2 regions of the Lactivibrio alcoholicus genome follow, and region 2 is predicted to be linked to the other one. Evidence: predicted binding sites of a transcription regulator. Region 2 holds the regulator's gene; the other holds the start of a gene.
The links. Region 2 encodes HrcA, which represses chaperone genes, less so after heat shock. Its sites were predicted from a motif close to TTAGCACTCNNTNNNANNGAGTGCTAA; they were not measured.

Region 1 (16,161 bases), 920 kb from region 2:
CGTGATCGTGGCGGCGACGCTGGGATACCGTCCCCTGAGAAGCCGATTGTTCAGGAATCTGTATACCGGCAGAACGAAAAATGACAAAAGTGCGGACCACGCAAGCGGCTGAAGAAGATTCCGAGTTACGGAATACGAAAGAGCCCCCAAAAGGAGAAACGTCAGAAAAAACGGAATAAACCACCCGCGAATCTTTCTGTCATCCCGAGTACTTTCACTGTGCAAACAATCACGCTCCTTTCCTGCATTCCGCTACAGCTTCATCCGAACCGTGCGGAACGAACCGTCATTCCCATTCGATCGTTGCAGGCGGTTTACTCGTGATATCGAGTGCGACCCGGTTGATATCCGGGACCTCGTTGCATATCCGGCGGGCGATACGATCGAGAATATCGTACGGAATCCGGACCCAATCCGCAGTCATTCCGTCTGACGATTCAACTGCCCGTACGACCGCGGCTTCGGAATAGGTTCGCGAATCTCCCATGACCCCAACGGTGCGAACCGGCAAGAGGACACAGAATGCCTGCCACACCGACGCATAGCCTTCCCAGAGGGACAGTTCATCGGTACAGATCGCATCCGCTTTTCTCAGGGCATCCAGTCGCTCCCGCGTTACATCTCCGAGACACCGGACCGCGAGTCCGGGCCCCGGGAAGGGTTTTCTCGTAAGAATGGATGACGGAATTCCGAGTAAGGCCCCGATCTTCCGGACTTCGTCCTTGAACAGATCGCGGAGAGGTTCGAGAACCTCGAACCTCATGTTCTCAGGTAATCCACCGACATTGTGGTGACTCTTGATTACGGAAGCGCTCTTCCCCTTATGCCCGCTCTCGATGATATCGGGATACAGCGTCCCCTGAAGCAGCCATTGCGCATCCTGCACCGAGGATGCCTCTGCCTCGAAAACGCGAATGAACGTCTCGCCAATGATCTTCCGTTTCCGTTCGGGATCGGAAACGCCTCTGAGCGCGGACAGGAAGCGTTCGGAAGCGTCGACAGACCTGACGTTCAGATCGAGTTTCGAATATCCGTTGAGAACGGAGGCGGCTTCGTCCAGACGGAGAAGGCCGTTGTCGACGAAGACGCAGCTCAGGCGGTCGCCTACGGCCTTCGATGTTAGAACGGCAGCGACCGTCGAGTCCACTCCTCCCGATAATGCGCAAAGAACGCGGCCGTCTCCCACCGTTTGAGAAATCTCCCGCACCATTCTGTCGACCCAGTCTCCGAGATCCCAGTCTCCCTTGCATCCGCAGATACGGAACAGAAAATTCGACAGGATGTCGTTCCCGTGCTGCGTATGGGCAACCTCAGGATGAAATTGAAGGCCGTACAGAGCACGCCCCTCATCCACCATAACCGCAGGTACCTGTCCTTCCGTTTCCGCCAGGAGCTCGAATCCCTCCGGAATTCGATCGACATGGTCTCCGTGGCTCATCCAGACCTCGAATGAATCGGGAAGTCCATCGAGAAGATGCGACGGTCGCGGCCTCCTTCCGATTCGCATCCGTCCGTATTCCCTGGATGCACCGGACGAAACGCGGCCATCGAACTTCCGGGTCATGAGCTGCATCCCGTAACAGATGCCGAGGACGGGAACGTCCAGTGAAAAGACGACGTCGTCGATATCCGGCGCGTCAGGCTCCGTCACGCTCTGCGGCCCTCCTGAAATAATCACCCCCACAGGATTTCCCGCACGGATACGACCTTCCTCGGCGTCCCACGGCAGTATCTCGCTGTGAACTCCCAGTTCTCGGACCCGTCGCGCAATAAGTTGCGTAAACTGCGACCCGCAATCGAGAATTATTATGTTTTCCACGGGATCTCCTCCGTATCGTCATTTCTGGATCCGTAACGTATCATAGCAGAAAACCGATCGAACAAAAAAAGCCCCCGCACTTTCGCGGGGGCTTTTCAGATTGCCTGATTCTAGTACATGTCTTCCATGCCGCCCATGCCACCCTTGGGCATCGCGGGCTCCTTCTTTTCCGGTTTGTCGGCAACGATGGCTTCCGTCGTGAGAACCATCGCGGCAATCGAACCGGCGTTCTGGAGAGCGCTGCGCGTCACCTTCACGGGGTCGATGATTCCGGCATCGATCATATCGACATACTCGCCGGTCACGGCCTGCAACCCGAATCCGCTCTTCAGGCTCTTTACCTTCTCGACAACGACGTCACCCTGGAAGCCAGCGTTATCGGCGATCAGGTGAAGCGGAGCGGTCAGTGACTTCAGGACTATCTGCGCACCCGTCTTCATGTCGCCCTCGATCGTGGCGGCATAATTCTCGAGCGGCTCGTAACAGGCAAGAAGGGCCACTCCACCGCCAGCGACGATTCCTTCCTCTACCGCGGCGCGCGTCGCGTTCAGCGCGTCTTCGATACGGTGCTTGAGTTCCTTCTGCTCCGTCTCGGTCGCGGAACCGACCTGGATAACCGCCACACCGCCGACGAGCTTCGCAAGACGTTCCTGGAGCTTTTCCTTGTCGTAGTCGGACGTGGAGTCTTCGATCTCCTTCTTGATCTGAGCGGCGCGCTTCTTGATTTCGTCCTTGTTGCCGGCACCTTCGACGATCGTCGTCTCTTCCTTCTTGATGCGGATCTTCTTCGCCCGTCCGAGCATTGAGAGATCGACGCTGTCGAGCTTGATTCCGACTTCTTCGCTGATGACCTGGCCGCCTGTGACGATAGCGATGTCCGCAAGCATGGCCTTCCGTCTGTCGCCGAATCCCGGAGCTTTCACGGCCGCAACCTGCATGACGCCACGCAGCTTGTTCACGACAAGCGTCGCGAGGGCTTCACCTTCGACATCCTCGGCGATGATCAGAAGAGGCTTCCCTGTCTGAACGACCTTCTCGAGCGTCGGAAGGAGATCCTTGATATTGCTGATCTTTCCGTCATGGATAAGAATGTAGGCATCGTCGAGCGCGGCTTCCATCTTCTCGGGATCCGTAACCATATAGGGGCTGATGTACCCTTTGTCGAACTGAAGCCCCTCGACCATCTCAAGCGTCGTTCCGACGGTCTGGCTGTCCTCGACCGTGATGACTCCATCCTCGCCGACTTTCGCCATGGCCTCGGCGATCAGCTGACCTACGGCCTTGTCATTCGCGGAAATCGAGGCGACCTGGGCGATCTTGTCGCGGTTCTTGACGGAAATGGCTTTCTTTTTGAGTTCGTCGACGCAAATATCGATGGCGCGCTCGATCCCCTGGCGCATGAGCATTCCGTTCGCCCCGGCGGCGACGTTCTTCATTCCCTCACGGATGATCGAACGGGCGAGAACCGTTGCGGTCGTGGTTCCGTCACCGGCGATATCGTTCGTCTTGGAGGCGACTTCCTTCAAAAGCTGCGCGCCCGTATTCTCGTACGGATCCTCGAGATCGATCTCCTTGGCGATGGTCACGCCGTCATTGGTGATCGTCGGAGATCCGAACTTCTTCTCGAGCACGACATTGCGCCCCTTGGGGCCAAGTGTGACGCCGACGGTATCGGCAACTTTATCGATTCCCCGAAGCATCGCGCGACGGGCTTCTTCACCGAAAGAAAGCATTTTTGCCATGTGAATACCCTCCTTGAAAGATTCCAGAGTCTGGTGTGCTACTTCTCGATAACGGCAAGGACGTCGCGTTCACTGAAAATGACGTATTCTTCGCCGTCGATCTTGACTTCGGTTCCGGCATATTTGCTGAAAATGATGCGATCGCCGACCTTGACCTCAAGCGGAAGCTTCTGGCCGTTCTCAAGGACCTTGCCGGTGCCCACGGACATAACTTCGCCTTCCTGCGGCTTCTCCTTCGCGGTGTCGGGAAGAACAATTCCTCCCTTGGTCCGTTCCTCTTTGCTGACGACTTTGACGACGATTCTGTCTCCAAGCGGCTTCAGATGCATCTACAATCCCTCCTGCAAGACGTTTTTGCGAAATGTGTTAGCACTCAGTAACAAGGAGTGCTAATCGAACGCGATAGATACTACCTTCAGGAGTTCGCATCTTCAAGGCGGTTCTCGACGAATTATTGCTAGTTATGGCGAGTCATCTTGTTTTTTCATGCTTTTCCTTTATTATATTCAGTTCTTCAAAAGGGAGCTCCCACGAGGGATCGGCACTTAATTCCCATGATGAGCGACTCCCGCGGCGGAACGCATTGTATCCTGCGGCGGCGATCATGACGGCATTATCGGTACACCTGTTCAGCGGAGGATACCAGGCTGAGAAGCGCCGGCTGCCGGAAACGGCCGCGCGCAACGCCGAATTGGCCGCGACGCCGCCCGCGAGACAGACCGACCGTATTCCCGTTTCCTGCACTGCAAGATCGACCTTTGAGACGATCGCATCAATCGCGGCCTTTTGGAAAGACGCACACACATCCGCGACCGGGATCTCGCTTTCTCTTCCCTCGTAGTCTCTGAGAGCCCAGAGAACCGCGGTTTTGAGCCCGCTGAAGCTGAGCGCGAGAACTGGATCGTGCTTGAGGGGAACCGGGAACGGGAAGCGGTCGCAATCTCCCGATGCGGCGAGTCGATCGACGACGGGCCCTCCCGGATACCCGAGATTCAGGAGTTTCGCCACCTTGTCGTAGGTCTCGCCGGCGGCATCATCCCGCGTTCTCGCAATCACGGCGTAGTCGCCGTAATCCCTCACGCGAACGATTTCAGTGTGCCCGCCCGATACGATCAGACAGAGAAACGGAGGATGCAGGTCCGGAAAAGTTACGACATTCGCGAATATGTGTCCTTCGAGATGGTTGACGCCGAGAATCGGTGTTCCCCAACCAGCCGATAGTCCCTTTGCCGCCATGACTCCAACGAGCAATGACCCCATGAGTCCCGGCCCGGCCGTTACGGAAATCAGGGAGAGCTCTCTTCGCGGATCCGTAACGCCGCCTTCGGCGAGAACATCGCAGACGAGAGGAATCGTCGCTTCGAGATGCATGCGGGACGCATATTCCGGGACGACTCCCCCGAACGGCGCGTGCGTCGTTATTTGGCTCGAGAGGCGCTCCGAGCGGACCAGGCGTTCGCCTTCAAGCAGTGCAACACCGGTATCGTCGCAACTCGTTTCGATACCCAGCGTCAGAAAGGGCGTCATTTCCTCGTTCCCGGTATGAGGAGATTCGTCGAGTATTCTCCGTAAGCAACGGAAACGCCGTCCTTTCCCGCAAACGCGGCAACGGGAATTCCGATCGCGAAGGATCCAGCCGAGCCGGGTGGGAGTTCTCCCGTCGGAATGAGATCCTTTGGGGAAAGGATATCCTCCGCAACGACGTTCCTGTCGTTAATGCGGATCCTGGTCGGATCGAGATCCCATCGTTTCCGTGCTTCGAAACGAACGATCAGAAGAACCCTCTTCTTCGTCGCTTTCGTGCCGAAATGATGGGCATGCCAGTTCAACCAGTCCGGGACGTCCGGACCGTTTTCCGCGGCGACCCGTGAGAGCGCGCTGTCGACGTATATGAATTCCATCAGGGTCCGGGCCCCGATGACCATGTCGCCGAGCCTGTCGCCTTCTATCCAGAGCGACGTCGTTCTCTGCGAGAGCATCGCCTCGACGTCATTCGCCAGAGCGACGCCGAAACATGGCACCATCAACGCTATGAACACCGTACAAAATGTTAGTTTTCTCGTCATTGCCATTGAAAAATCATCTCCTTCCGCTGTTTTCTCAGCGAATCTCTTTTGATCGCTTTCTCTCGAGAGCGCGACGAATCCATTGCCACTCCTGAAACCCGAGAAGGGACGTCAGCCCTCCGTACACGATCGCTCCGGCGATCATGATCCCGAGAAGCCAGGACGCTCTCGCAAGACTGTTCCCGTCGAGCGGATAAGGGATCCATCTTTTGAGAATCAGGATGGACGTTGCCATGAATCCAAGAACGCAGACAATCCTCGACGTCCACCCCAAACGAAAGATTCCGATCGCCCCTCCGACGGATGAGGAAAGAAAGAAAATCCCGGCTGCGCCGGAGAGAATGAACGCCGCCGACGTCGCAAACGCGAGCCCCTCGAACGAGAAGAAGCGGACCAGCAGGAAGCTCATCACGAGATTGCCCACGACGCTGATCAGAGTCACGCGAAGGGCCTCTCCCGGAAGCCCTTTAGCGTACAGCCCGCGCATCACGACGGTCGTGCACGCCATGCCGGGAAGTCCGACGGAATACAGTGCGAGGGAAGATGCCGTCGCGTGCCATGCCCACACCGAGAAAGCGCCACGAAAGAACAGCAGGTGGACCATCTCGTCGGATACGAGTACCAATCCTACCGTAACCGGGAAAACAATAAAAAGCGCGAAACGAATCGAGTCGCGCAGAATTTCCCTGAATTCGTCCGGTCGCGAGACACATCGCGACAGCTCCGGCAGAACAGCCTGCGAGATCGCGACGACGAAGAGACCGAGGGGCAGTTGAATGACGCGATTGGCGTAATTCAGCACAGAAATCGCTCCATCTCTGAGAAACGATCCGAACATCCGGCTCACGATCGGATTCACCTGATTCAACGAAAGTCCCGCAGCGTACGGAAAGAAAAGCGCCATCATCCGGCGAAGATCGGGATTCCGGAAATCCGGGAGAACCGGTGCCAGCGTCATCCCCATACGTGCGCTCCAATGCCATTGCAGGAGGAAGTGGGCGCCCCCTCCCGCGAGAACCGCCGCCACGAGACAATCGATCCCCCACCGTGGAGCGGCGATCAGCAGGATGACGATATAAACGATGTTGCTGAGTCCGGGCGCGATGGCCGGGACAAAGTACGAATCCACGCTGTTGAGGACTCCCATCGCCAGCGCGGCAAGTGATATGATCAGCAGGAAGGGAAAGAGCCTTCGTGTCAGAAGAATCGCAAGCGACGTTTTTTCGGCGTCGAATCCCGGCGCCATGAACGTCACAAGAACGGGCGAGAGGACGATGCCCGCGGCAACCACGGCGCTTCCGGCCATCAGCAGAACACCCATGGCCTGACGGGCGAGAGAAAGCGCCCGTTCGTGCCCCTCGTTCTGGAGACTTCGGGAAAAGACGGGCACAAACGCTGCGGACAAGGCGCCTTCGGCAAGCAGCTGCCTGAGAAGATTCGCAAGCGTGTACGCAATATTGAAAGCATCGATCTGTCTCGACGCACCGAAGAACGCAGCAGTTATGATTTCGCGTGCGAGGCCGAGAACGCGGCTGGCCAGCGTTCCCGCCATCATCAGGAAGGCATTCCGGACGACGGAAGCGACATGGGACCGCATCGAGAGACCTCCTTATCTCCGGGAAAGGACGACGCTTCGATGATCATGATCTGGGGAATCGGAAATCCGCTTCATGGGGACGACGCTGCGGGCGTTGCGGTTGCGGAACGCCTCTTCGGGATGTCTGACCGCGGGGTGTGCGCGGTCGTCTGCGAGACGACTCCCGAAAACTACATCGGCCTTGTCAGGAAAAAGATGCCTTCCACGCTGGTCCTTGTCGACGCTATGGACATGGGGCTCGCGCCGGGAGATTTCCGCCGGGTGATACCGGAAGACTGCGCCGGAATCTCCTTTTCCTCGCACGGCATAGCGATTCCGCTTCTTCTCGGTTTCCTGCCGAAAGAGGTTCCCGTCCTCATAATAGGAATTCAACCGGGCGACACCTCGCCCTTCTCGAAGATGACACCGGGAGTCGAGTATGCCGTAAAAGCCGTCTGCACGCACATCAGTGCAGGAAATACCGGAAGCATTCCTCTCTACCACGAAAACCTGTCGCCCAGATAGAATTTCCGGGCGACTTCGCTCTGCGCAACATCGTCGGGCGATCCTTCGATGACAATCTGCCCCTGGTGGATCAGATACGTCCTGTCCGTTATGGCAAGCGTGTCACGGACATTGTGATCCGTCAGAAGGATGCCGAATCCCTTCGCCCTAAGGTTGAGGATGATCTGCTGGATGTCGTAGACCGCGATCGGGTCGATACCGCTAAATGGTTCGTCGAGCAGCAGGAAATTCGGCATGATCGCGAGGCAACGTGCAATCTCCACACGGCGGCGTTCCCCGCCGCTCAGAGCGTATCCATTCGTCGATGCAATCCGGGTCAGACCGAACTCATCGAGAAGGTGCTCGACGACGCTGGAACGTTCTTTCAACTCCGTACCCAATTCCTCAAGAACCAGTTCGAGATTTTCCCGAACCGTCAGACTCCGGAAAACGGAAGACTCCTGCGGGAGATATCCGACTCCGAGTTTCGCCCTTTTGTAGACGGGAAGCTGCGTTACGTCCCGGTCGCGAATGTTCACGGACCCCGAATCGGGAGACACGAGGCCGACAATCATGTAGAACGTCGTCGTCTTGCCCGCTCCGTTCGGACCGAGAAGGCCAACGATCTCCCCCATGTGGACATCGATATCCACCATGGAGACGACAGTGCGTCCTTTGTACGACTTGCAGAGCTTCTTCCCCTGGAGAACGCGGTCCGTCAAGGCTCGGAAGATCCCTTCAGCGGAAAGATGATCTGCGGCTTCCCCACGGCTTCGATTTTTCCCGACGATAAAAAATACACGAGAGATTCAGCTCTCAGGGTTCGATCTCCCTGAACCGCGGTCACTCCGCCTGAAACGACGATACTCCCGCGATCCTTCGAGTAGACGGCGCGCGCCCCCTTTATCGTCGTCGGAAGATCCTTCTTAGGGCTGGACTTGACCACTACTCCGCCACGCGCAGTCACATCCGTGACGGCACCTTTCGCGATATGCCCGTCGATCGACGAGGCTGAGAGAAAAACCCGGAGGTCGTCATCGACGAAGGAACGAACTTTATCGACGGAAAACGCATCTCCGGACAAAACCATGAGATCCGCATCGATCATCCTTTTCCCGAAACGTCCGCGCACACCTCCGGAAAAACGGTAATTCCGCGTCTGTTCGAACCCCGTCGCCACTTCTTCACAGGCCAGTTCGACGACGTCATCGTCCCACTTTCCATCGGCCCGGACATCGCCAATGAACCGCACCCTTTTCCCCTCCATATCGCCCTCGACAAGCCGGGCGACGAGAACAAGCCCAGCGCGCGAAAGACGTACATTGCCCTCTCCGAAAAAAAGCCCTTTCTTCGAGTCGTATCTCATGGAGTCCGCAGTCAGGTTGACCTCGGCCCCGAAGGCGACACCGGCGAGGAGAATGAAAATCACAACGGACGGGACCAATCGAAGCCGCATTTCCAACCCTCCTCGAGGCGCTCTGCTTTGAAGCGTAGATATTGTACCGAAAAGCGTCGTGAACTCAAAGAGAGAACCACTCAGTCTTCATCCGGACCGACGAAGAATTCGGAGAGCGCCCGCACGGCCTCCTCCGCATCTGACGACGCGACCACACACGTTACCTCGCGGGATGATGCTCCGATCATGTCGATGTTGACCCGCCTGTCGGCAAGAACAGAGAACATCCTCGACGCGATCGCGGTTCCTTCGCTGAACTGCTCGCCCGACACGGTAACCTTGGCGATTTCGGTATCGTAGGTGACCCCCTGTGCCTCGATCTCTCCGGCAAATTGCCGCGTAATGTCGATGGCCAGACTGAGGTCTTTCGACCGGACGAGAAAAGCGATGTCGTTTACCTGTCCTCTCATGACGCTCTGGACGATCATATCCGTCGCGACTCCGGAATCGGCCAGTTCGGAAAACAGACGAGAAGCCACTCCGGGAACATCCGGCACTCCCAGAACCGCAATCTTCACGACGCCCCGATCATTCTGAACCGACGTCACGCACGATCCCGCAGGGAAAACCATCCGACGCATTCCTCCAGTCCTGAGGGGATGGTAGAATCCAGCCCCGGAGATGTTTTTCTGAACGGTCGCCCCATGCCTGTCCTCCGAAAGCATGAAGAACCTGGAGCGAACTCCGTTTCTCGTAAAGACGGCGCACATACGCCGTGCCACTTCCTCGGGATTCCGGGAACTGAACGCGATAACACTCGGCCCGGAACCGCTGATCGCGACTCCTGAACACCCCGGAATGCTCCGAACCTCCCGAAGAATCTCCTCCCCTCCCGGGAAGAGCTTCGCACGGAACGGCTGGTGAAGGCGATCTTCCATCGCCCACGGAAGATGCTTCCAGTTGCCGGTCGCCCACGATGCCGCGAGGAGAGCCGAACGACTGAGATTATAGACCGCGTCCTTGAGCGGAACGTATTCCGGAAGGGCCTTGCGGGCTTCGGCCGTACTCACTTCAACGGCCGGAACGGCGACGACCGCCGAAATCGACACAGGCAACCGCGGCATCCGGACATAGCGCAAATCCGTGCCATCCCAACAGCTGACGACCATGCCGCCGATACATGAGGGAACCACATTGTCCGGATGGCCCTCCATGCGAACCATCAGCGTGAGCAATTCATCGAGAGAGAGAGGACGGTCGCGCAAGGCGTTCGCAAGGCAAACGCCGCCGACAACCGCGCTCGAGGAGCTCCCGAGCCCACGACACAGGGGTATCACGTTCAGACAGCGTAACCGCAGCCCCGGAGGCACAAACCCCCATTCGCGACACGCCGTCTCGTAACATTCGATAAAAAGATTTTTCTTCGAACTGCCGAGTTCCCCGCTTCCCTCCCCTACGATCTCGGTTTCGTAGCGACCGGCCGGAAGGAGTTCATCGACATCGAACACGTTGTACAGCGTAAGCGACAATCCGACGGCATCGAATCCCGACCCCAGGTTCGCACTCGACGCAGGCACCCTGATCCGCAGCAGGCTCATCGGGACAGAACCTCCAGGATAGCTTCCCAGCTTCCGGCAACGCTGACCGGCTCGGGGAGATAGTGCATCGGCGCTTCCGGATCCTTCAGACCGTTCCCCGTCAGGACAAGAACGCCTTTCGTACCTCTCTGTATCTTGCGGTTGCGGGCAAGCCTGAGAAAAGCCGCCAGCGTCGCACAGGATGCCGGTTCCGCGAAAATTCCCTCAGTCGAAGCGAGCAGACGCTGCGCATCGAGGATTTCCCGGTCCGAAACGGAGAGAAACATTCCGTTTGTCAGTTCGACGGCGCGTTTCGCCTTGTCCGCGCTCACGGGGTTGCCGATGCGGATCGCCGTGGCAAGGGTTTCCGGCTGAATGACAGGCACTCCTCGAACCATCGGGGCGGCTCCTTCGGCCTGAACTCCGATCAGACGCGGAAGTCTCGTCGATCTCCCCGTTTCCTTGTAAAATTCGAATCCCGCGCAGTACGCGCTGATGTTCCCCGCGTTCCCGACGGGAATCATGAGCCAGTCAGGAGCGTCCGACAAATCGTCGCAGATCTCCCAAGAGGAAGATCGCTGTCCCCAGAGTCGATACGGATTGACGGAATTGACCAGCGTAATACCGAGCTCATCGGCCGCCTTTCTCGCGAACTGAAGGGCGATATCGAAATTCCCTTCGACACAGACAGCTCTGGCACCGAACGCCAAAGCCTGCGAGAGCTTTCCAAGCGCGACCTTTCCCTTGGGCAGAAGCACGGTACACCGGATCCCGGCCGCAGCCGCGTATGCGGCTGCCGATGCAGACGTATTACCGGTCGAGGCACACACGATACCCTTCGCGCCGTCCTCGAGCGCCTTCGCCACCGCGAGGACCATTCCGCGATCCTTGAAGGATCCCGTCGGATTCGCACCCTCAACTTTTGCGTATACCTCGACTCCCGCCTCTTCCCCGACGCGGAGCAGTCGGACAAGCGGCGTCGATCCCTCACATAGGGACAGGTTCGGCGTTTTCGGAGTCACCGGAAGAAAATCACCGTATCGCTGGAGTATTCCTGTTCGCATCCAATCCACCTTCCTGAACGAAAAAACGGCCTCCCTCGACGAAAGCCGGAAGAAGGCCGCTCCTCTCAGGAATCACGATTTCGGAGGGACCCGATCATTCCGTGCGATGTCCGACATCGGGAGGTTCGGATTCAATCCGAATAATCGGCGCCGCTCGTATGTTCCTGCTGAACCATTTCTGGCGAGAACTCGCTTCTCTTGTGCAGAACCTGCCGCTCCGGAGCGGCATTGTCATATCGGCGCCTTCCGATCGTCTCGACAACCTTTTCGGCCGTACCTTCAGCGTGAAACGCCTTCAGGAAGCGCGTCGCCCATTCTTCCGTCTCCGCAACGATGCGATCGATACACGGTTTCGGCTCGTTCATGATCGCCTCGCCAAAAGGCAGATTCGCTTTTTTGTAATCCCCGCTCTTCCGGCTGTATTTCTTTCCGTCGGCCCAATCGACGATCTGGTTCCAAAGGTCCGTGGAAATTCCACGGTCGGTCTCTTTAACGTAGGAGCCGTTCTCGATGACAGCATTCCCGGTATCAAGGTCCATCTTCAGACCGAAAACAATGTTCTGGAAAAGAGTCGCTACGTTCCCTTTGGCGATTCCGTAACGATTGAAACGTGAGACTTTCGCGAGCGGCGTCCCCGAGATGCCATGTTGCGCGATAGACACTCCGTACGGACGAATCGCATTGGCAATCTCAAGCGTACGGTCGAGATCGATCCCCTCATGCTGCCCTGTCGACGTGTCGTACGTTCCGTGCAGACTTCCGTTCGAAATCGCGAGAAGGTCAGGGTTGATCCCCCACGAGTTCAACCCACCGATGAAAAAGAGCGCTTCCCTGACCGTTGACAATTCTCCGGGACCCTTTATTTCTCCAACCTCGACCTCGAGCCCGAGATATGACGGAATGCTCATACAGACATCCCGCGTCGCGCACAGGTTCTCCCAGTCGGCAAGGTGAGATGCGTCCACGGCAAAAGACGTCCAGCCCCTCCGAACGAGATCGGGAATATGCGCAACCGACTTCTGGACATCTTCGGCAGATTTTATGCCATAGTGATCCACGTGAAGCCCGAAAATAACCCCGTGCCCCAGTTCGGCCGAAAATCGGGCGGCATATTCGGGCAGCGACGCGAAGGATCCGTAACAATAAGAATCCTCCGATTTCGCGATTTCGATGTAGACGGCGGCGTTACATGCCTTGGCGGCTTTGAGCACTCCCTTGACCGTCAAAGGACTCCTGGCGTTAGCCGCGAGAACGATCGCTTCATTCTCCCGCGCCGCAGCGACGATATCCCTCCCGCTCACCAGTCCAAGTTTCTCTGACCCCCAAAGCGCCCTGACATTCAGAGGACGCTTCGCGAGCATTTCCCGATATGCGCTTCCTCCCGTATCCATAGAAAAAGCACTTCCCTTCTCCGATAATACGGCGCAATCAGCCGCATTCTGCAACAATAACACGCGAATCGTGTCCGTCAAGAGAACAGGGGAAAAAGTCCGTTCCGCGCCCCTCCGGAATCGAAGGTTGACAGCTTCGTTGAAGGTTATTATAATACCTTCGTTTGCGATCCGGGGCTATAGCTCAGCTGGGAGAGCGCTTGAATGGCATTCAAGAGGTCAGGGGTTCGAATCCCCTTAGCTCCACCATTACGAAAATACTTTCTCTTTTTGATAGCGCCTTCCGACTTTCGCGGAAGGCGCTTTTTTTCTCATCGGAAGCGATCAACGGTATAATTATATTCATTCGTCCAAATCAGCACTCGGAGGAGGGATTTCAATGTCCCCAAAGGGCTTTCATTTCATTGTCGAGGCATCCGGCTGCAGTGCAGTCATCAGTCAGGTCGACCGTCTTCAGGAGATCCTCGTTGAAGCGGCTAAACGGGCAAACGCCCAAGTGTGGTCCGTTTCGTTCCACAAGTTCCCTCCCCACGGCGTGAGCGGTGTAGTCGTCATCAGTGAATCGCATCTTTCCGTACATACGTGGCCCGAAGTGAACTACATGGCGCTCGACATTTACACCTGCGGAGAAAGTAGCCTTCCCGAGGTCGCTGTCAATTACGTTCTTGAGCAAATTGACGCCCAGCACACGCATATCACAGAAATTACAAGAGGGCTCGATGACGGGGACAAAGAGTTCTACCATTCTTTCGTCACGTGGGAAGAGAGAAAGAGATCCTCGTGATAAAGCTCTTCTCCGCAAAAATACGGCAGCGAATAAAAACCACAGATCGGAAATCTGTACGGTGGATGTAGCCGGTCTCGAAACCATAAAAAAAGCGCTCTTCCATCAAGAAGAGCGCCTCTGCTTTTGGTAGCCCCAACGGGATTCGAACCCGTGTTTTAACCTTGAGAGGGTTACGACCTAGGCCACTAGTCGATGGGGCCGCATTTGGCTGGGGAACGTGGATTCGAACCACGATCGCCTGATCCAGAGTCAGGTGTCCTGCCGTTGGACGATTCCCCAGTACCTTCGCAACTGACTTGGGGATATTACCAGACCATAACAGGGATTGCAAGACCAGAGAAATTTTCGGACCTTTCAGTCTTCAATAGACATCTCGGATGGATGCCTCGTGCAAATACGTTACGCCGCAAAAAAAACTTCCTTCATCTTCATTTCTTCGTACATACGGTTGATGATTCCCGAGAAAGACGCTCAAGCAATATCGAGGCGTTTTCAGAAAGAATTCGTTTGAGATCCTCCTCTTCCAAACATGCGCTTTCCCAGAGCGACGCATAACGGTGATACGGAAGTATGGGGAAATCCGAGCCAAAAACGAGTTTTTTCAAGACGCCTGCGCTCCTGATGGTTTTGAGGATCTCGGCTGAATACAGCCAGGGAAAAGCGGCAGTGTCATACCATACATTCGAAAGAATCAGTCGAAGCTCCGGCATCAATTCGTACTGCCACAATCCCCCCCCGAAGTGAGCGAAGACAACGACCGATTCGGGGTGGTTTGTACAGAAAACCGTCGCTTCTTTTGGGCCTACATTCCCTTTCCCGGGATATCCATGTCCAACAGGTTCTGCCGAGTGGAACAAAAGAAACATCCCGGTTTCGTGAGCGACGGAGGCGAGCCTCCACGTCTGTCTCATATCCGTCAGATCGAACCCCTGCCCTTGGGGAAAGAGTTCTCCGATGCCTATCATCCCTGCTTCGCGGCACCTGAAGATCTCGTTCTCACACCCGGTATGAGTTGGCGATACAACAGCGAGTCCCCGGAGCAGATCCGGGAAACGTCTGATCCCTTCGAGAACGTAATCGTTACAGAGACGACATAATCCCTGATCCGCGAACGCAAAACCGAAGATCCACGACTCCGAAATCCCGCTCGTTTTCATGGTACCGACGACATCATCGACCGTCGCCCAACGATGCACCTTGCTTCGAGCGAGCTGCGCGAAATGCTCTTCTCTTTCCGCTATATGCTCCCAGTTGCGGATGATTTCCGGCGGATAGACGTGAACGTGCGTATCACGCATCATCTTTGTTTCTCCTCGAAATGAAAAAGGGCGGCGTGAATCGCCGCCCTGAAGATCGTCTTGCCCGAACCTACTTGACTTCGACTTCCGCACCGGCCTCGACGAGCTTTTTCTTGATCTCCTCGGCCTCTTCCTTGCTGACGCCTTCCTTGACAGCCTTCGGAGGATTGTCGACAAGTTCCTTCGCTTCCTTCAGTCCAAGTCCGGTAAGCTCGCGAACGACTTTGATGACGCCGATCTTGTTGGCGCCGGGAGCCTTGTAAACGACATCGAATTCGGTCTTTTCCTCTTCCGCAGCAGCCGCGGCAGCACCGGGCATCGCCATCATCGGCATCGCCATGGCGGGAGCGGAAGCGGACACGCCGAATTTCTCCTCAAGAGCCTTGACGAGCTCAGAGAGCTCAAGGACTGTCATTCCTTCGATAGCCTGAATCAGTTCATCACGGGTCATGGATGTTCCTCCTTCGAAATATATCCGGTAGCGGTACTATGCCGCTACGCAGCTTTTTCCTTCTGATCCCTGATCTGGGACAGTACCGTTGCCAGAGAACGAATTGGCCCAGAAAGCACGGTAACAAGTCCGGTAAGCGGTGCCGCAATCGTACGAACTGTCATGGCGATCATGACGTCCTTCGACGGCATATCGGCAAGCGCCAGTACCTGAGCCGATGTTAACTGAGCCTTTTCAAGCACACCGGCCTTGATTTCCAGTTCCTTGTTCGCCTTGTCGGAGACGAATTCTTTTAAAGCCTTTGCTACCGCAACGGGGTCACCGTACGCGATCGTGTAAATATTCGGCCCGAGAACGGATTCTTCCTTGAAGGAGGTCATTCCGGCTTCTTTCATCGCGATCTTGAAAAGGGTATTCTTCGCGACTTTCATTTCTCCACCGGCCTGACGGACTTTGGCACGAAGGCTCGTGATCTTTCCCACGGTCATCC
Region 2 (16,161 bases):
CGAAACCCCGATTCCCCTGGCGAGCCACGACGCGAGGAGCTCATCGAAATCGCGCCCTCCGACATCGCTTCTTCCGGTGCTCTCCAGTACCTGCCATACGCCGTTCTCGCTCTCGACCACCGAGATGTCCGCGGTTCCGGCACCGAAGTCGAGCACGAGAAACCGTCCCTGACGTCCGAACGCGAGCGCCGCGGCCGTCGGTTCGTTGATGATCCTGACGGAGGAAAAACCGGCGCTCCGGGCGCTCCGGGCGATCGCGGAACGTTCCGAAAAACTGAAATACGCGGGAACCGTAAGGACGCAGTTCGTGATGAACGCGCCGAGCCACGCCTCGGCGTCCTCGCGGAGCAGCACGAGCATCGGGACGAGAAGTTCCTCGGCCGTCCTCGCGCGAACGCCGCAACGGGCCTTCCACGGACTCCCGATCTGTCGTTTCAGATCCCACCAGACGTGGGCGGGATCGCGGATCTCCATCCGGAGGGCCTCCTCCCCGGCCAGAAATCCGCCCGGCGTCCACGCGACAACGGAGGGCGTCCGCATCGCCCCCCACCGGTTCGGGAGAATGACGGGCTTTCCGTCGCGGAGGAGTGCCGTGAGCGCGTACCGCGTCCCGAGATCGATTCCGAGCGTTTCGCCGGAAAAGACTTCAGGAACTCCCGGCCGCGTCACGGCAGAAACACCTCTCCCCGGACGATCTCGTCGCCGGTCCCCGTGACGAGCACCGGCACGATGCTCCCGGAACGCGCGGTTCCTGACGCCTCGACGCGGAGATATTCCGGCGTCAGCCCCTCGACCGACGTTCCGTCGCTCCGTTCGGCGAGGATAGGAACGATTCGTCCCACGAAACGACGCGCATACGCCGCGAGGCGTTCCTCCGAACGCCCCCGCACGATCGACACGCGGGACGCGACCGTCCCTTCCGGAACCCTGTCGGAGAATGCGGCGGCCGGGGTTCCGGCACGGGGCGAAAAAGGAAAGACATGCGTTCTCGCGATTCCAGCCTCGTCAAGGACGCGGAGGGTGTTGTCGAATGCCTCGTCGGTCTCTCCGGGAAAGCCGACGAGAACATCCGTGCTGATATGGATATCCTCGCCGAGCATGTTCCGCACGCGCCCGACGAGTTTCAGGAAGGCCCCGGCCGTATGTCCGCGCCGCATACGCGCGAGGACCCGGTCGTCTCCGCTCTGCAGGGGCAGGTGCAGGTGCCTGCAGAACGTCTCCGTGGCGGCCAGGACGCTCAGCAACGTTTCGTCGAGCGAGAAGGGCTCGAGGGATCCGAATCGGATGCGCTTCACCCCTTCGAGCGACGCGACACGAGACACGAGGCCCCCCAGGCGGGTTCCATCCACGTCCCGGTAATCCCCGAGGTGAATTCCCGACAGGACGATCTCCCGGCAGCCCGCCGCGACGACCGAACGAACGTCTTCGATCACGCCGGCGAGCGGACGACTGACTGAACGTCCCCGGAGATACGGAATGACGCAGTACGAACAGAAGTGGTCACATCCGTCCTGGACCTTCAGGAAAGCGCGTGTGTGAAGCGAGGGGGCGCGAAGCGGGAGGTCGTCCCAGTGACGGTCGTTGCGGACGTCGCCGCGGAGCGTCACGGGCCGGAAAGGGCGGCCGGGAAGGCAGCCGGCGAGGAGCCCAGGGATTTCTCCCTTCCGGCGGTTTCCGACGACGATATCGACGCCGAGTTCGGCGGCCCGTCCCTCGTCGATCGCCTGCGCCCAGCATCCGCACGCGACGACAATGCCGTCCGGCCGCTCCCTCCGAAGGCGCCGGACAACCTGGCGGCACTTCCGGTCGGCCTCGGCCGTCACGGAACAGGAGACGAGTACCGCCGCGTCCCAGGAAGCATCGTCCACGAGCCGCGCTCCATCCGCTTCGACGGCGGAAGCGAGTGATTCGCCTTCGGAAAGATTCGTCCGGCATCCGAGCGTGACGATGCGGACGCGCCTACCCTCGAGACGGTGCTCCATGAATTCGCGCGGAGACTCCCCACCACTCCCCGGAGAAGAGTTCTCGTTCCTCGGAGAGCCCCGCTGCGTGAAGAGCGTCGAGGAAACGGTCGCGTTCCTTCGCGAGGAGCCCCGAGAAGATCGCCACACCCCGCGCGGAAAGGACGTCACGAACGCGGGGCACCATGTCGAGAAGCGGTTCCATGAGGATGTTCGCGGTAAGGATGTCGAACTGACCGGTCAGTCCGTCGAGGAGATTTCCGACGGCGAGATCGACGGCCGCCGGATCCGTACCGTTGAAGCGCATATTCTTCCGCACCTCATCGAGGACCGCCGGATCGAGGTCCCTGACGGTCGCGGAAGCGGCCCCGAGAAGCAGCGCGGAGATAAAGAGGATTCCCGATCCAGTACCGATGTCGGCGACTCTCGCGCCTTCGGAAACGAGATCTTCGAGAAGCTCGAGAACGATCTGCGTGCTCTCGTGATACCCCGTGCCGAACGCCGACCCCGGATCGATGCGTACGGGGATGCGCCCCTCCGACGCTTCGACGTCGTGCCAGGGTGCCATCACGATCAGCTTCGAGCCGACCGGTTTCGGGGGAAAGGCGTCCTTCCACTTCGTATGCCACTCCCTGTTCTCCACGCGGCCCATGTCGACGATCCGCATCTCGGACCACGGAAGCAGCAGGTCCGTTACAACTTTGTTCCAGTGTTCCAGGGGACTGGAACAGACGAAATAGAACCGGGAGCGGACCTCCGACTCCGTCGAGGACGCGGATTCGGACATCTCCGCACCAATGCACCCCGAAAGGTCCGCGAGAGACGCGAGAAAGTCCTCGCGCTCCTTCGGAGCGCCCACGGTGATATACCACCAGAAATTCTCCTGTGTCACGATGTTCCCTCCTCCATCCTCACTTCGATCCGTTCCGGAGAGACGAACGGGGAGGCTATCGCCTCCCCGTCTCCGCTCGTTTGCCGTTCATTGTACCACAGAGGGTTCATCATCCCCCGAAGAGGGTCTTGAACTTCGCGAAGAGTCCCTGATCGGCGACTTCGACGTTCATCTCCTTCGCGAGCGCCTCGAGGAGCGCCCGCTGCTTGTCCGTCAGTTTCGTCGGAACGTCCACAACCGTGTGGACGAAAAGATCGCCGGTTCCCCGCGCCCCCCGGAGCCGGGGCATCCCCTTCCCCCTGATCCTGAAGACCTTGCCGGGCTGCGTCCCCGCCGGAATCTCAAGGGTTTCCGACTCACCGGTCAACGTCCGGACCGGAACGGTACATCCGAGCGCAACCTGCGGGAACGTGACGGTCAGCCTGCAATGGAGATCCGCGCCGTCCCGCTTGAAATCGCGATGTTCCGCAACCTCGACGACGAGATACAGGTCGCCCGCAGGTCCGCCGTTGATCCCGGCCTCTCCTTCGCCCGAAATCCGGAGTCGCGTTCCCGTGTCCACGCCTGCGGGAATCCGCACATCGACGGATTTTCGCTTTCGCGTTCTCCCCTGTCCGCTGCAATCGGGACAGGGTGTCCGAATGAATTTTCCGGTTCCGCCGCACCTCGGACAGGTATTGACGGATACGAACTGGCCGAACGGCGTCTGCTGCCGCGTCTCCACCTGCCCCGAACCGCGGCAGGTCTCGCACGTTTCGGCCTTCGTCCCCGGCGCGGCGCCACTCCCGCGGCAGGTCTCGCACGTTTCCCATCGCGGGATCTCAACCGCTTTTTTCGTTCCGGTCGCGGCTTCCTCGAGCGTCACCGACAGCCGGAGTTCGAGGTCGTCTCCCTGACGGGGGGCATTGGGGCTGGCCCTCCGCCGTCCCGTCCCGCCGCTGAAGACACTCTCGAACAGATCGCCGAAGAGATCTCCCATTCCTCCGAATCCTTCGAACGGGCTCCCCCCTCCGGACATGTCCCCAACCGTTCCGAACTGGTCGTACTGCGCCCGTTTCTGAGCATCTCCGAGAACTTCGTAGGCCTCGTTCACCCTTTTGAAGTGTTCCTCGGCATCCCTGTTTCCGGGGTTCGCGTCGGGATGGTATTTTCGGACAAGCTGCCGGTAGGCCTTCTTTATGTCCGTCGCCGACGCGTCCCGGGGAACCCCCAGAATCTCATAGTAGTCGTCTCGTGCGCCGGGCACTCGACCTCACCTCTTCGCCGTTTCGCCGATCACTGGTCGCTGAACTCCGCGTCGACCGTTTCCGCTCCCGCATTCTGGGTGTTTTTCGCCTCGCCGGTTCCGGAGGCGTCGGACTGTCCCTGTTGCGCCGACGCGTAGAGGCGCGTCGAGAACTCCTGCATCTCCTTGCTGAGTTTCTCGCAGGCTTCCTTGACCTTCGGGACGTCGTCGTCCTTCAGCGCATTCCGGACATCGTCGGCAAGCGAATTGAGACGCCCTTTCTCCTCCGAGCTCATCTTGTCGCCGAGATCCGACTGAAGCTTCTCGACGGCGAAAATGAGGGAATCCGCCTCGTTGCGGGTCTCGGCAAGCTCCCGTTTCTTCCGGTCACTCTCCTCGTTTTCCTCGGCCGAGTTTTTCATGCGTTCGATCTCTTCCTTGGAAAGGTGCGACGACTGGATCGTGATATGCTGCGCCTTTCCGGTTCCCTTATCCTTCGCCGTGACGTTGAGAATCCCGTTGACGTCGATGTTGAAGGTCACCTCGATCTGGGGAACGCCGCGCGGCGCCGGCGGAATTCCGTCGAGCGAGAAGTCGCCGAGTTTGACGTTGTCCGAAGCCATCGCGCGCTCTCCCTGGAGGACCTTGATCTCGACCTGGGTCTGGCTGTTGCCGGCGGTCGTGAAGACCTGACTCTTGGAGACCGGAATCGCCGTGTTCCGTTCGATAATCTTCGTGAAGACCCCGCCGAGCGTTTCGAGACCCAGCGAGAGTGGCGTCACGTCGACGAGAACGATGTCCTTGTGCTGCCCGGTCAGGATCGCTCCCTGGATCGCCGCCCCCGCCGCGACGCATTCGTCGGGGTTGATGCCTTTCGTCGGTTCCTTGCCCATGAGCTCCCGGATCTTCCGCTGGACCATCGGCATTCGCGTCGAGCCTCCGACGAGAAGGACCTTGTCGACTTCCGAGGACGAAAGTCCGGAGTCCTCGAGTGCCCGCTTCGTGGGCGTGACGACGCGCTCGAGAAGGTCGTTCGTCATCTCCTCGAACTTCGCCCGGGAGAGCGACAGTTCGAGGTGTTTGGGTCCGGACGCGTTCGCGGTGATGAACGGAAGGGAGATCGCCGTCTCGGGCATCGAAGAGAGCTCGACCTTGGCCTTTTCCGCAGCTTCCCGCAGGCGCTGCATGGCCATCTTGTCGTTCGCGAGGTCGATCCCTTCGCTCTTCCGGAATTCGGTGACGATCCAGTTCACGATCCTGGCGTCCCAGTCGTCTCCGCCGAGCCTGTTGTCTCCGGAAGTCGCGAGGACTTCGAAGACGCCTTCGCCGACGTCGAGGATCGAGACGTCGAACGTCCCGCCGCCGAGGTCGAATACGAGAATCTTGTGCTCCCCCTGCTTGTTCTCGCCATACGCGAGGCATGCCGCGGTCGGTTCGTTGATGATGCGGAGGACCTCGAGTCCCGCGATGGTTCCTGCGTCTTTCGTCGCCTGGCGCTGCGCATCCGTGAAATACGCAGGCACCGTGATGACGGCCTGCTTGACGGGTTCGCCGAGATAGTCCTCCGCGTCCCTCTTGAGCTTCTGGAGGATCATCGAGGAGATTTCCTGGGGCGTGTGCTTCTTTCCGTCTATGTTCACGGTCCGGTCGGTTCCCATATCCCGTTTGATCGATATGATCGTCCGGTCCGGATTCACGATCGCCTGGCGTTTCGCGAGCTGTCCGACGAGACGTTCTCCTTCTTTCGTGAAGGCGACGACGGACGGCGTCGTCCGCATTCCTTCCGTGTTGGGGATGATCGTGACGTTATCCCCTTCCTGAACCGCGATACAGCTGTTTGTCGTTCCAAGGTCTATTCCCACAACTTTCGGCATTTCACGTTCACCTCATCGTTTTCGGATACGGATTCCGTTATGTTTCCTGCAAAAGCCCGGAGCGTAACGCTCCGGGAATGAAAGCTACGAGAGATCCTGCGGCTTTACGAGGGATCCTGCGGCTTCACGTAGGTTCCGACACGGACGCGGGCCGGGCGTAGAACCCTGTCCTCTGAGGCATACCCGGCGAGATATTCCTCGAGTATGATTCCGTCACGGTCTTCCTGCTGAACTGATTCCGTCGAAACAGCCTCGTGACGAACGGGGTCAAACGGTCTGCCGACTGTCTCGATCCGGGTGATCCCCATATCGAGAATTACGGACACGAACTGCTCGCGGACCATAGAGACCCCCTTGAGAACGGACGCGACATCCGCGTCTCCGGGGACCTGCAACACTCTGTCCAGATTGTCGAGGACCGGAAGGAACGCAGCCGCCCTGTCGGCCGCGATGGAACGCCGAAGTTTTTCGCGCTCGCGCTCGACCCGGTTCCTGTAGTTGTAGAGATCGGCCTTCGCCTCGAGCGCGACGGAACGGAATTCTTCCTTCTCGCGCTTCAGCGTCTCGATCTCCTCGTGGAGAGACGCCGTCTCCAAATCGCACGCCTCCCTGTCGCAGGCGACATCGTTCGGCGCCCTGGATTCGGCGTCATCCGCCGTTTCCGGCAATTCGCAGGCCTGACATTCTTTCTTCGGATCTTCCATATATCTCTTTCCTCCTTAGAGGGATTCTTCGAGGCTCTCCGCCACGGATTCAAGGATGGAAATCGAACGTTCGTAATCCATCCTCAAAGGTCCGAGAAGGCCGAGAACGGTTCTCTGTCCCGATGTAACGGCAGGAACGAGAACCATCGAACATTCCCTGAGTTCCTCCTGATTCTCCTCGCCGATGGTGACGCTCATCGTCCCGGAGACGGCACACTTCTCCACCATGTCCGCGAGGGCCTTTTCTTCTTCGAGGAGCGAGAGAACCGCCTGAAGCTTCGCGATATCCTGAAAGTCGGGCAATGACAGGATATTCTTCGCGCCGCCGATGAACACGCGGTAATTGTGTTCCCGCAGCGACGTGTCCATCTGGGCGATCGTCGAACGGCACAGCTCCGAGTAGTGTTCGAGCCCTTCGACGACGTAGTCGTGAAGGATCGTCCTGACCTGACTCCACGGACGCCCGAGCGCCACCGAATTGATCCTGCGGGCGAGTTCGTCGAGCGTATCCGGCCGCATGTCGCACGGGAACGAAACGTTCGTGTGATGCACGAGCCCTCCCTTCAGGACGATGAGGAGAAGCGCCGTGCTGCCGCCGAGCGGGATGAAGTTCACCTTCTGGATTTCAGTGTTCTCGAGCGACGACACGGCGGCGACACCGACGTAGTTCGTCACGCGCCCGAGAAGCTGCGTCACGTGCGAGAGCAGCGATTCGATTCCGACCTCCTGACTCCGGATATCTCCCTTCAGGATGTCAGCCTCTGATACGTCCTGTCGCTTCCGCTGCATGATGGAATCGACGTACACCCTGTACGCGCGCGACGTCGGCAGGCGTCCCGAGGACATGTGGAGCTGGGAGAAAAAACCGAGTTCCTCGAGATCCGACATCTCGTTCCTGATCGTCGCGGGGCTGCACCCCCGCAGGTATTTTTTCGAGATCGTGCGGGAACCCGCCGGTTCCCCCGATCGGATATACTCATATACAACCGCAAGGACGATTTCGAGTTGCCGTTCGGTAAGCATTCGCTCCACCTCCCTTGCTGTAGTAGCACTCGACATCGATGAGTGCCAGCACAATTGAATGGCACAGGTAGAGTAGCAAGCATTCGGATCATTGTCAATACTGGTCAGATAGCGAACGTTCGAGTGGGGCCACCCCCGCGGAAAGGAGCTTTTTCATGCATCGCAGCGAGCGTACGACCCTTTTCCTGATACGACACGGAGAATGCGCGGGTAACGTCGAGGGACGGTTCAGAGGGCGCGTGGATTTTCCCCTGAACGAACGGGGAACCGGACAAGCGCAAGCGTGCGCCCGCGCCATGACGCGCCTGCACCCCTCGGTCGTCTGTACGAGCCCTCTCCTTCGGGCGATGTCGACGGCCGAAGCGATCGCGGCGTCGTGCTCGGTCCCGCTCGTTTCCGACGAGGCGTTGAACAACATGAGTCTCGGGGAATGGGAAAACCGGAAGAAAGATGAAATCGCCAGGGAATACCCCGAACTATGGAGCCTCTGGATGCGCAACCCGGAGACCCTGGAGGTCCCCGGAGGCGAGACGCTCGACGACGTCATGCGTCGTTCGCTCGACTTCGTCCGGGAGCTCGTTTCCGCCCATCGCGGGAACAGGATCGCGATCGTCTCCCACCGGACCGTTCTCAAGCCGCTCATCGCCGGAATGCTGGGAATTCCGACACCCTATTTCTGGAAGATCCACATGGATACCGCGAGCATCAGCGTCGTCATTCACGAGGATCAGCGGGGGTTCATGATGCATGGGCTCAACGACACATCTCACCTCGATTCCTTTGAAACGGAATGGATGTGAGCGTTTTTCTTGACCGTTCCCGCACGAGGCCGTATGATCATTAACGTTGTGCAATCTTCGTCCATCAATCGACAACAGAGGAAGGGACTATCGTGCCGGTTTTTTCGATCCGACTTGATTCCGCAGACGATCTGTCGAGAATGATCCGTACCATCGGAGCCGATCCCAGGTCGGCCATGTTTTTTCTCCCCAAAGCCGGCACGCTCTTTTTCTACGTTCCCGGGGCCGATTTCAGGGCTGCGGCCTTCATCAAACAGGAGATTCTCTCCCGTGGAGGGGATGCTGTCGTCAATCGCGGCGTCATCAACGCGACGGTCGAACGGAGCGACGTCCTCCTTTTCGGAAGCGAGGGGCAGATCGCCTCGCTCCTCGAAAAGCTGAAGCACCTTCAGTGCTGGGGACTCGACGAGATCCGGACATCGCTCTCGGATGCTTTCGCCGGTCGCGGGAAGCGTGGCTGGACACTGCGACTTCCTGGAAACCGCCGTCTCGAACTTGGACAGACGCCTGTCCTCATGGGAATCGTGAATGTCACCCCCGATTCCTTTCACCCCGAAAGCAGGGTATCGGAAGAGACCGCCGTCGAACGGACACGCGATATGCTTGCCCGGGGAGCCGCGATCATCGATATCGGGGCGGAGTCGACACGTCCCGGGTCAGATCCGGCGGACGCCGGGGAAGAACTGCGCCGTCTCCTGCCGCCGCTTCGCGCAATCCGGGCCGCGTTCCCCGATGCCGTGCTCTCGGTCGACACTTACAAGGGAATCGTCGTGCGCGAGGCGATACGCGAGGGGGCGGATATCGTCAACGACATTTCCGCGTACGGACTCGATCCGGAAATGCTCGGAGCCGTCGCGAGGTCCGGGGTTCCCTACGTTCTGTCCCACATCAGGGGAACTCCGGCGACAATGCAGAACGCACCGTACTATGACAATCTTCTTGATGATATGCTTCTTTTTTTCGAGCAAAAACTCGCGGAGCTCGAACACGCGGGAGTCCCGCGCGACCGGATCATTCTCGATCCGGGAATCGGTTTCGGCAAGCGCCTCGAGGACAACGTCGGAATTCTCCGCTGGATCGAAGCCTTTACCCGTTTCGGTCTTCCTTTGTGCGTCGGACATTCGCGAAAGGGCTTCATCGCAAAGACCCTGAAAAGCGACGCTCCGGAAGACCGCCTTTCCGGGACTCTGGCAGTCACGGCATACTGCGCGATGCGGGGCGTTTCGATCCTCCGTGTCCACGACATCCGCGAAAACGCCGCCATTCTGGCGATGATCGGCAAAATTCAGGAGGCGTCTTTATGATACGTGTCGCAATAGCCCTGGGCAGCAATATGGGAGACCGTCTGAACAACATTCGCCAGGCGGTTCATCTTCTCGAGAACCGCGGCGTGAACGTCACGGCTCGAAGCGACGTATTCGAAACGAAACCCGTCGGAGTGGAAAACCAGAAACGCTTCCTCAACGCGTGCATCGTCGTCTCGACCGACATGTCCCCGCGCCGCCTCCTCGACGAGATGCTCAGGATCGAGTCGGAGCTCGGGCGGACACGCGAGGTGCCGATGGGTCCGCGACCGATCGACCTCGACATTCTTCTGGTCGATTCCATGGTCGTCCATGAACCGGACCTCGAGATCCCCCATCCGAGAATGACGGAACGGGCATTCGTCCTCACGCCCCTCGCCCAGATCTGTCCGGAATGGATCCACCCCGAGTCCGGGCTATCCGTCGGTCGTCTGTCCGAGGCGGTACGGGATTCCGATCCTTCCATAAGACGGATTACGTCTCTGTAATCCGTCTCCGTCCCCGCTGGAAGAATGCCCGGACGAGCCGATCATCCTTTGTCGCAGGCACAGTGTCACGGATCGCGATGCTCCGTGGGTTTCGCTGAGCTTCTGGCGGCCGTGGCGCCTCGCGATTGAGACGGAAATCCCGCCCTCAGAGGAGGGCGGGATTTCCGTCTTTTCGATCTTCGTTTCGGCTGTGCGGAGCGTTCCGTAGATTACAGCAACCCCTCCAGATACGCCCGGACCGCGTCGCGGTCCGGCTCTCTCATGAAGAGCGGGCGGGAATCGTCCGCATAGGCGCCGAGTCCGGATTCGAAGGTTTCGGCCCCTTCCACCTCGTACAGGATGCCGAGAGGATACGGCGTTCGTGACAGCGCCAGACGGAGCGCTTCATCGAAGTTCCCCGCGTCCCGGTCCGCGTCGAGAAAATAGGTGTTCTCGCGGAACCATGCGTATGTGTTTATTTTGTTGAACGTGACGCAGGGCTGAAAGATATCGACCAGTGACACGCCCTTGTGGAGAATGGCCCTTCCGATCACGCCCGCCATGTGATCGATATTGCCCGCGAACGCCCGCGCGACGAACGTCGCTCCCTGGACCAGCGCGGCGGCGAGCGGATTGAACGGCTCTGCGCGGACCCCCCTGCGCTGCATGGGAGTCACGAATCCCCGCGGGCTCGTCGGTGACGCCTGTCCCTTCGTCAGGCCGTACACCATGTTGTTGCACACGAGCACCGTCAGGTCGGGATTCCGCCGCAACGTGTGCGTAAAGTGATTTCCTCCCTCTCCGTACATATCGCCGTCGCCGCCGACGGCAATCACCGTCAGCTCGGGGTTCGCCGCCCGGATTCCGGTGGCCGCGCAGAGCGCCCGACCGTGAAGCCCGTTGAAGAAGTTCGAACGGAGATAATGCGGCATCTTCGCGGCCTGTCCTATGCCGGAGACGAGAACCACCTGACCGGGAGAGAGACCGAGATCGAGAAGCGCCTTTTTGAGGGCGTCGAGAACGGCGTAGTCACCGCATCCGGGACACCAGGAAAGTTCCGTGTGGTCCATATCGAACGGATTCGCCCGCGTCATGCTCCATCACCTCCTTCAAGGATCGCGGACAGACGACGTACCGTTTCCTCGACCGAAAACTGAAATCCGTCGCTCTTCAGTATCGAATGTCGGGCCTCGACGCCGAACGTCGCGCGCAGCAGGCGCCGGAATTGTCCCGTCGCGTTGCCTTCGAGGACGACGACGCGCTTCGCCGCGGCGAGAAAGGCCCCGGCAGCCTCGTGAAGCGGATAGACCTGTTCGAACGAGAGGACTGCCGTGTCGCTTCGTCCGAGAAGATCGATCGCCTCGCGCGCGATCTCCCGCGTCGAACCGAAGCAGACGAGCAGAGTCCCGTAGTCCTTCGGCCCGTAGAGCATCGGGGGAATCGATTCCTTCCGGAGACCGTCGAGTTTTCCGAGGCGTTTCGCGTTCATCGCGACACGTACGTCGACATCCTCTGAAATATGCGCTTCGGCATCATGTTCGTGACTGTCCGCCCCGACAAGTCCTTCGCCGTACCCGGGAACACCTCTCGGCGATATTCCGTCCGCACCTGGCGCATACCGCTTGTACTCCGGCCGTGTCGGTTCGATCCGCCCGACGGACGACAGAAGGCTCATATCCGGAATCGCGACGTCATAGAGCGTATTCATCAGGTATTGATCCGTCAGCACGATCACGGGCGTCTGGTATCGCTCCGCGATGTCGAAGGCCCTCGCCGTGAGGCTGAACGCGGTTTCCACCGACCCGGGAGCGAAGATCGCCCGCGGAAATTCTCCATGCCCGGAATAGAGCGCCAGTTCGAGATCCGCCTGTTCCGTCCTCGTCGCCATTCCCGTAGCCGGCCCGGGTCGTTGCGAAAGATGCACGACGACCGGCGCTTCCATGATGCCTGCGAGGCTGATTCCTTCCGCCATCAGGGCGAAACCGCCCCCCGACGTCGTCACGAGCGGGCGAGCCCCCGCATACGCGGCCCCGACAGCCATATTGATCGCCGAAGGTTCGTCTTCCACCTGCTCCACGACGACGTGAAAACGCTCCGAATGCGTCGAGAGAAACGTCAGAACTCCCGTGGCCGGAGACATCGGGTACCCGGCCACGAAGGAACATCCGCCGGCTACCGCGCCGAGTGCTACGGCGTCGGAACCGTCGAGCAGGATCCGATGCGCCGGAGATGCGCCGGTCTTCCGGAGGACCGGCGTCGAATCGTTCCGAAGTTTTTCCCCGAAGCGATATCCTCTCGAACATGCGTCCGCATTCTTTCCGACGATATCGGCCCTGTCTCCGAAGAACCGGCCGATTTCGTCGAGGATCTCCTGAATCGGAATGCCGACAAGACCGAGAACGATGCCCGCCACCGCCATATTCGCGTACACCTTCCCGCCGAGTTCCTTCGTCATATCCTCGAGCGGGACATTCACGAACGTGACACCGGTTTCCACGAACTCATCCCCGAAAATGCCCGCGTCCGCGACAATTGTCGTCCCGGAGCCAAGTCTCCGGCGGATATTCGTCCGAACTCCCGGAGTGAGCGGAAAAAGAAAGTCAATGCGTTCTGAAAACGCCCGAACATCGTTCGTTCCGATGCGAATCTCGGTGGAGTTGTTCCCGCCCCGAACGCGGGACATGTACTCGCGACTCGCAAAGACGTGAAATCCCGCCCGACGCAACATGCCGCAGAGAAACTCCTCGACCGTCTGTATGCCCAGTCCGGCGGCGCCGCTGATGACACAGGAAATATCGCTGTTCATTTCGCCCCTCCTTCGATTGAGTCATGAATGACTGTCGCAAATATACACAACAGACCCGAAGTATGCACGGGGAAGAAACGACTCTGCTATAATTTCTTCCGGTACTTGGCACATTCACGATTTTGCGAGACGGAGGTGAATCAGTATGGGGAAGTTTCGATGCCTTGAGTGCAAGTCTGAGTTTGAACTTGAGGACGGCGCCCCCGTCAAGAAGTGTCCTGACTGCGGCAGCCATTTCCTCGAGTTCCTGGGGGGAGAGCCTCTCAAGCGCGGGAAATCCTGGAGTTCAAAAACCTTCAGTGTCGGCGGGGGCGTTCAGTAGGCCTTTGGAGAAACGAAAAAGCCGGAGCTCGATAGCTCCGGCTTTTTCGTTTCAAAGCCTGAATCCTACCTTTTGGGTTCCGCTTCCGGACGCCTGAGCGCTCCGAACGCTTCGAGAACCATCATGATCGCAAGGACAAAGAGAACAATCGCCACCACGACGAGAAGGTAGTTCGGCGTCGCCGACTTCAGCTGGCCCGAGACGAGGAAGTACAGGGCAGCGACGGTCGTCGCGAGCATGAACCACATCGGAAGCATCAGGAAGGTGTTGCTCTTCTTGAGTCCCTTCGCGACCCAGACGGAGATCGCAAGGAGCACGAGGGCGCCAACGAGCTGGTTCGCCGCTCCGAAGATCGGCCAGATGGCCGCCCACGCCGGGATTACCTTTCCATCCGGGGCATGGGTCTTGAGAAGCAGCAGCGCCATGGAAGCGGCGACGGTCACGATCGTCGCGGTATAACGGTCGACCTTCATGTTGAAGAGTTCCTGGATCTGATACCGCGCGAGACGCGTCGCGGTATCGAGGGAGGTCAGAAGGAACGTGTTGATCGCGAGAAGTCCGAGCGACTTGCCCACGACCGGATCGATTCCGACAAGCTCGGCGAACTTTCCGAAACCGGCCCCGTAGGTGGAAACGGGGTCGTTGTTGACGAGCGCTCCGGAGATCATGACGGTACCGAGGGCGATGACGGCGACGACGCCCTCGAGAAGCATCGAGCCGTAGCCTACGAGCGTCGCGTCCTTTTCCTTGCGGATCTGCTTCGACGTCGTACCGCTGCCGACAAGTGCGTGGAATCCGGAAAGGGCGCCGCAGGCGACGATGATGAAGAGCATCGGCCACAGGTACTGGCCGCCCGCGACATACCCCTTGAACGCGGGAAGAGTGACCTGGAACTTGCTGCCCATGAGCATTCCGACGGTTCCGATGATGACCGCGAAATAGAGGAAGTAGGACGCGAGGTAGTCGCGAGGCTGAAGCAGGAGCCAGACGGGAAGGACGGACGCAAGGAAGATGTACCCGGCGAGCCACCATCTCCATGTTTCCATGCTCGCGCCGAAGGTCGCCTTCACCCATGCCGCGTTGTTGCCGTACCAGCACGCGTAGATGATGATCGGGACCATGATGACCGTCATGAGCCAGAGAGGCGTATTGTATCTGTAGATCAGGATGCCGAAAATGACCGCCATGACCATGTAGAGCGTCGCGGAGAACGCGACGGCCGGGTCGGCCTTGAACGTGTTGGCCGACAACTGCAGGAAGACCGCGACGACGAGAACGAGTGCGAGAATCGTGAAGCAGAGGAAAAGGAACTTGCCCTTCCGTCCGATCCAGCGGTCGACGACTTCGCCGACCGACTTTCCGTCGTGGCGCATGGAGGAGACGAGTCCACCCATATCGTGCGGGCCGCCGAGGAAGGTCGAACCGATGACGCACCACAGGTAGGCTGGAAGCCAGCCGAACATGACGCCCGCCGTGATGGGACCGACGATGGGGCCCGCTCCGGCGATCGATGCGAAATGGTGCCCGAGGAGAACCGCCGGATGGGCGGGACAATAGTCGATTCCGTCGTACATGGCCTCGGCCGGCGTCTTGTTCGCGTCACTGAGACCGTAGATATCGGCCATGTATTTCCCATAGATCTTGTACGCGACAGTAAAAATAACGACAGCGATCAGAAACAGCATTGCGAGCACGTGAGTCACCTCCGGGAAATAATCGTTGCTCCGGAAACAAAACCGTTACGCCGTTTCGAGCGAACCCTGTGTCTCAACCACCTCCTCTTTCGTTCGAGCGCTGGCAAGATCCCATGCTCTGTCCACGAGCTGCGCGAGATCGCGGATTCTTTTGTCGTACACGCCGTGTACAGTGTACGTATGGACCTCGAGATACCCGCGGAAGCCCATGTAGAACGAACGGATCTTCCGGAACACCACGGCCGGTCCGACGACAAAGAGATACCGCTGCGTCATCAGATCGACTTCCGGTTTTCCGTTCTCGAGGACATGCCGCATATCCGCTTCACCGGCGTGAATCCACACGATGCAATCGTCAGCGAAGTATCGGCACACCTCTCCGAGAAGGCCGTCCTTGACGATCGTCACCCTGCGATGGACGCCCTTCATTGCATTCGACGCCCACGGTTCGAAGCCCCAGTAAGACCACAGCTCAGGATCCGACATAAGAACAGAAAAGTCCGGCATAGACTTCCACCACCACCGAGCGAGATTATACAGCATACGGAATAATTTTGAAGCATGTGTCACTTTACCGGAAAATAATGCGCCCGCTCCGGAGTTGCGTTTTGCCGAAACCGAAGGTATAATACGCTGCGTTTTGGGCGACTAGCTCAGTGGAAGAGCGCTTCCTTCACACGGAAGAGGTCACAGGTTCGAACCCCGTGTCGCCCACCATTGCAATCACCGGGTTCCCGCGATTCAGGCGGGAGCCCTTTTTTGTCCCTTTCCGGTTCGCTCGTCCTCCGGACAATGATGATCGCATTATATCCTCGCCCGACGTATCCACCACTGCCGCTCATCCTCCAGGCTCCGCTCCATTCCGATTCCGTCGGACCCGTCCGAATAGTATCGCTCCTTTTTTCCGGTATTCGAAAACCCCATGCCGGTATAGAAGGAAATAGCGGCCTCGTCCGTCAATTTCGCGATGAGCCGGATTCCGGAACATCCGAGATACCCTCCCATCTCGAATATCGCCGCAAGAAGCGACGATCCGATCCCGTGCCTCCGGTAATTTCCGTGGACGACGATGTTCATGAGGAACAATCC

Region 1: groES (co-chaperone GroES) is a predicted target of HrcA. The motif match lies at 3,928-3,954, and genes of this name have one in related genera.

What each region holds. Positions count from the first base shown of each region.
Region 1 covers NZ_AP042471.1:3,039,389-3,055,549, reverse strand. The annotation lists gene ACZ5IU_RS14040 (AI-2E family transporter) at 1-150, opposite strand, end outside; gene guaA (glutamine-hydrolyzing GMP synthase) at 287-1,819, opposite strand; gene groL (chaperonin GroEL) at 1,930-3,561, opposite strand; gene groES (co-chaperone GroES) at 3,600-3,890, opposite strand; gene tsaD (tRNA (adenosine(37)-N6)-threonylcarbamoyltransferase complex transferase subunit TsaD) at 4,033-5,088, opposite strand; gene ACZ5IU_RS14015 (hypothetical protein) at 5,085-5,633, opposite strand; gene murJ (murein biosynthesis integral membrane protein MurJ) at 5,662-7,224, opposite strand; gene ACZ5IU_RS14005 (hydrogenase maturation protease) at 7,264-7,728, shown strand; gene lptB (LPS export ABC transporter ATP-binding protein) at 7,701-8,429, opposite strand; gene ACZ5IU_RS13995 (hypothetical protein) at 8,426-9,163, opposite strand; gene thrB (homoserine kinase) at 9,244-10,701, opposite strand; gene thrC (threonine synthase) at 10,698-11,744, opposite strand; gene ACZ5IU_RS13980 (class II fructose-bisphosphate aldolase) at 11,876-13,135, opposite strand; tRNA gene ACZ5IU_RS13975 (tRNA-Ala) at 13,309-13,384, shown strand; gene speD (adenosylmethionine decarboxylase) at 13,515-13,919, shown strand; tRNA gene ACZ5IU_RS13965 (tRNA-Glu) at 14,047-14,122, opposite strand; tRNA gene ACZ5IU_RS13960 (tRNA-Gln) at 14,128-14,201, opposite strand; gene ACZ5IU_RS13955 (amidohydrolase family protein) at 14,351-15,313, opposite strand; gene rplL (50S ribosomal protein L7/L12) at 15,291-15,671, opposite strand; gene rplJ (50S ribosomal protein L10) at 15,716-16,161, opposite strand, start outside.
Region 2 covers NZ_AP042471.1:424,785-440,945, forward strand. The annotation lists gene ACZ5IU_RS02145 (Hsp70 family protein) at 1-669, opposite strand, end outside; gene mtaB (tRNA (N(6)-L-threonylcarbamoyladenosine(37)-C(2))-methylthiotransferase MtaB) at 666-1,982, opposite strand; gene ACZ5IU_RS02155 (50S ribosomal protein L11 methyltransferase) at 1,960-2,853, opposite strand; gene dnaJ (molecular chaperone DnaJ) at 2,963-4,099, opposite strand; gene dnaK (molecular chaperone DnaK) at 4,129-5,952, opposite strand; gene ACZ5IU_RS02170 (nucleotide exchange factor GrpE) at 6,057-6,656, opposite strand; gene hrcA (heat-inducible transcriptional repressor HrcA) at 6,672-7,679, opposite strand; gene ACZ5IU_RS02180 (histidine phosphatase family protein) at 7,835-8,479, shown strand; gene folP (dihydropteroate synthase) at 8,572-9,783, shown strand; gene folK (2-amino-4-hydroxy-6-hydroxymethyldihydropteridine diphosphokinase) at 9,780-10,271, shown strand; gene ACZ5IU_RS02195 (thiamine pyrophosphate-dependent enzyme) at 10,481-11,344, opposite strand; gene ACZ5IU_RS02200 (2-oxoacid:acceptor oxidoreductase subunit alpha) at 11,341-13,056, opposite strand; gene ACZ5IU_RS02205 (carbon starvation CstA family protein) at 13,444-15,072, opposite strand; gene ACZ5IU_RS02210 (hypothetical protein) at 15,118-15,501, opposite strand; tRNA gene ACZ5IU_RS02215 (tRNA-Val) at 15,715-15,789, shown strand; gene ACZ5IU_RS02220 (GNAT family N-acetyltransferase) at 15,877-16,161, opposite strand, start outside.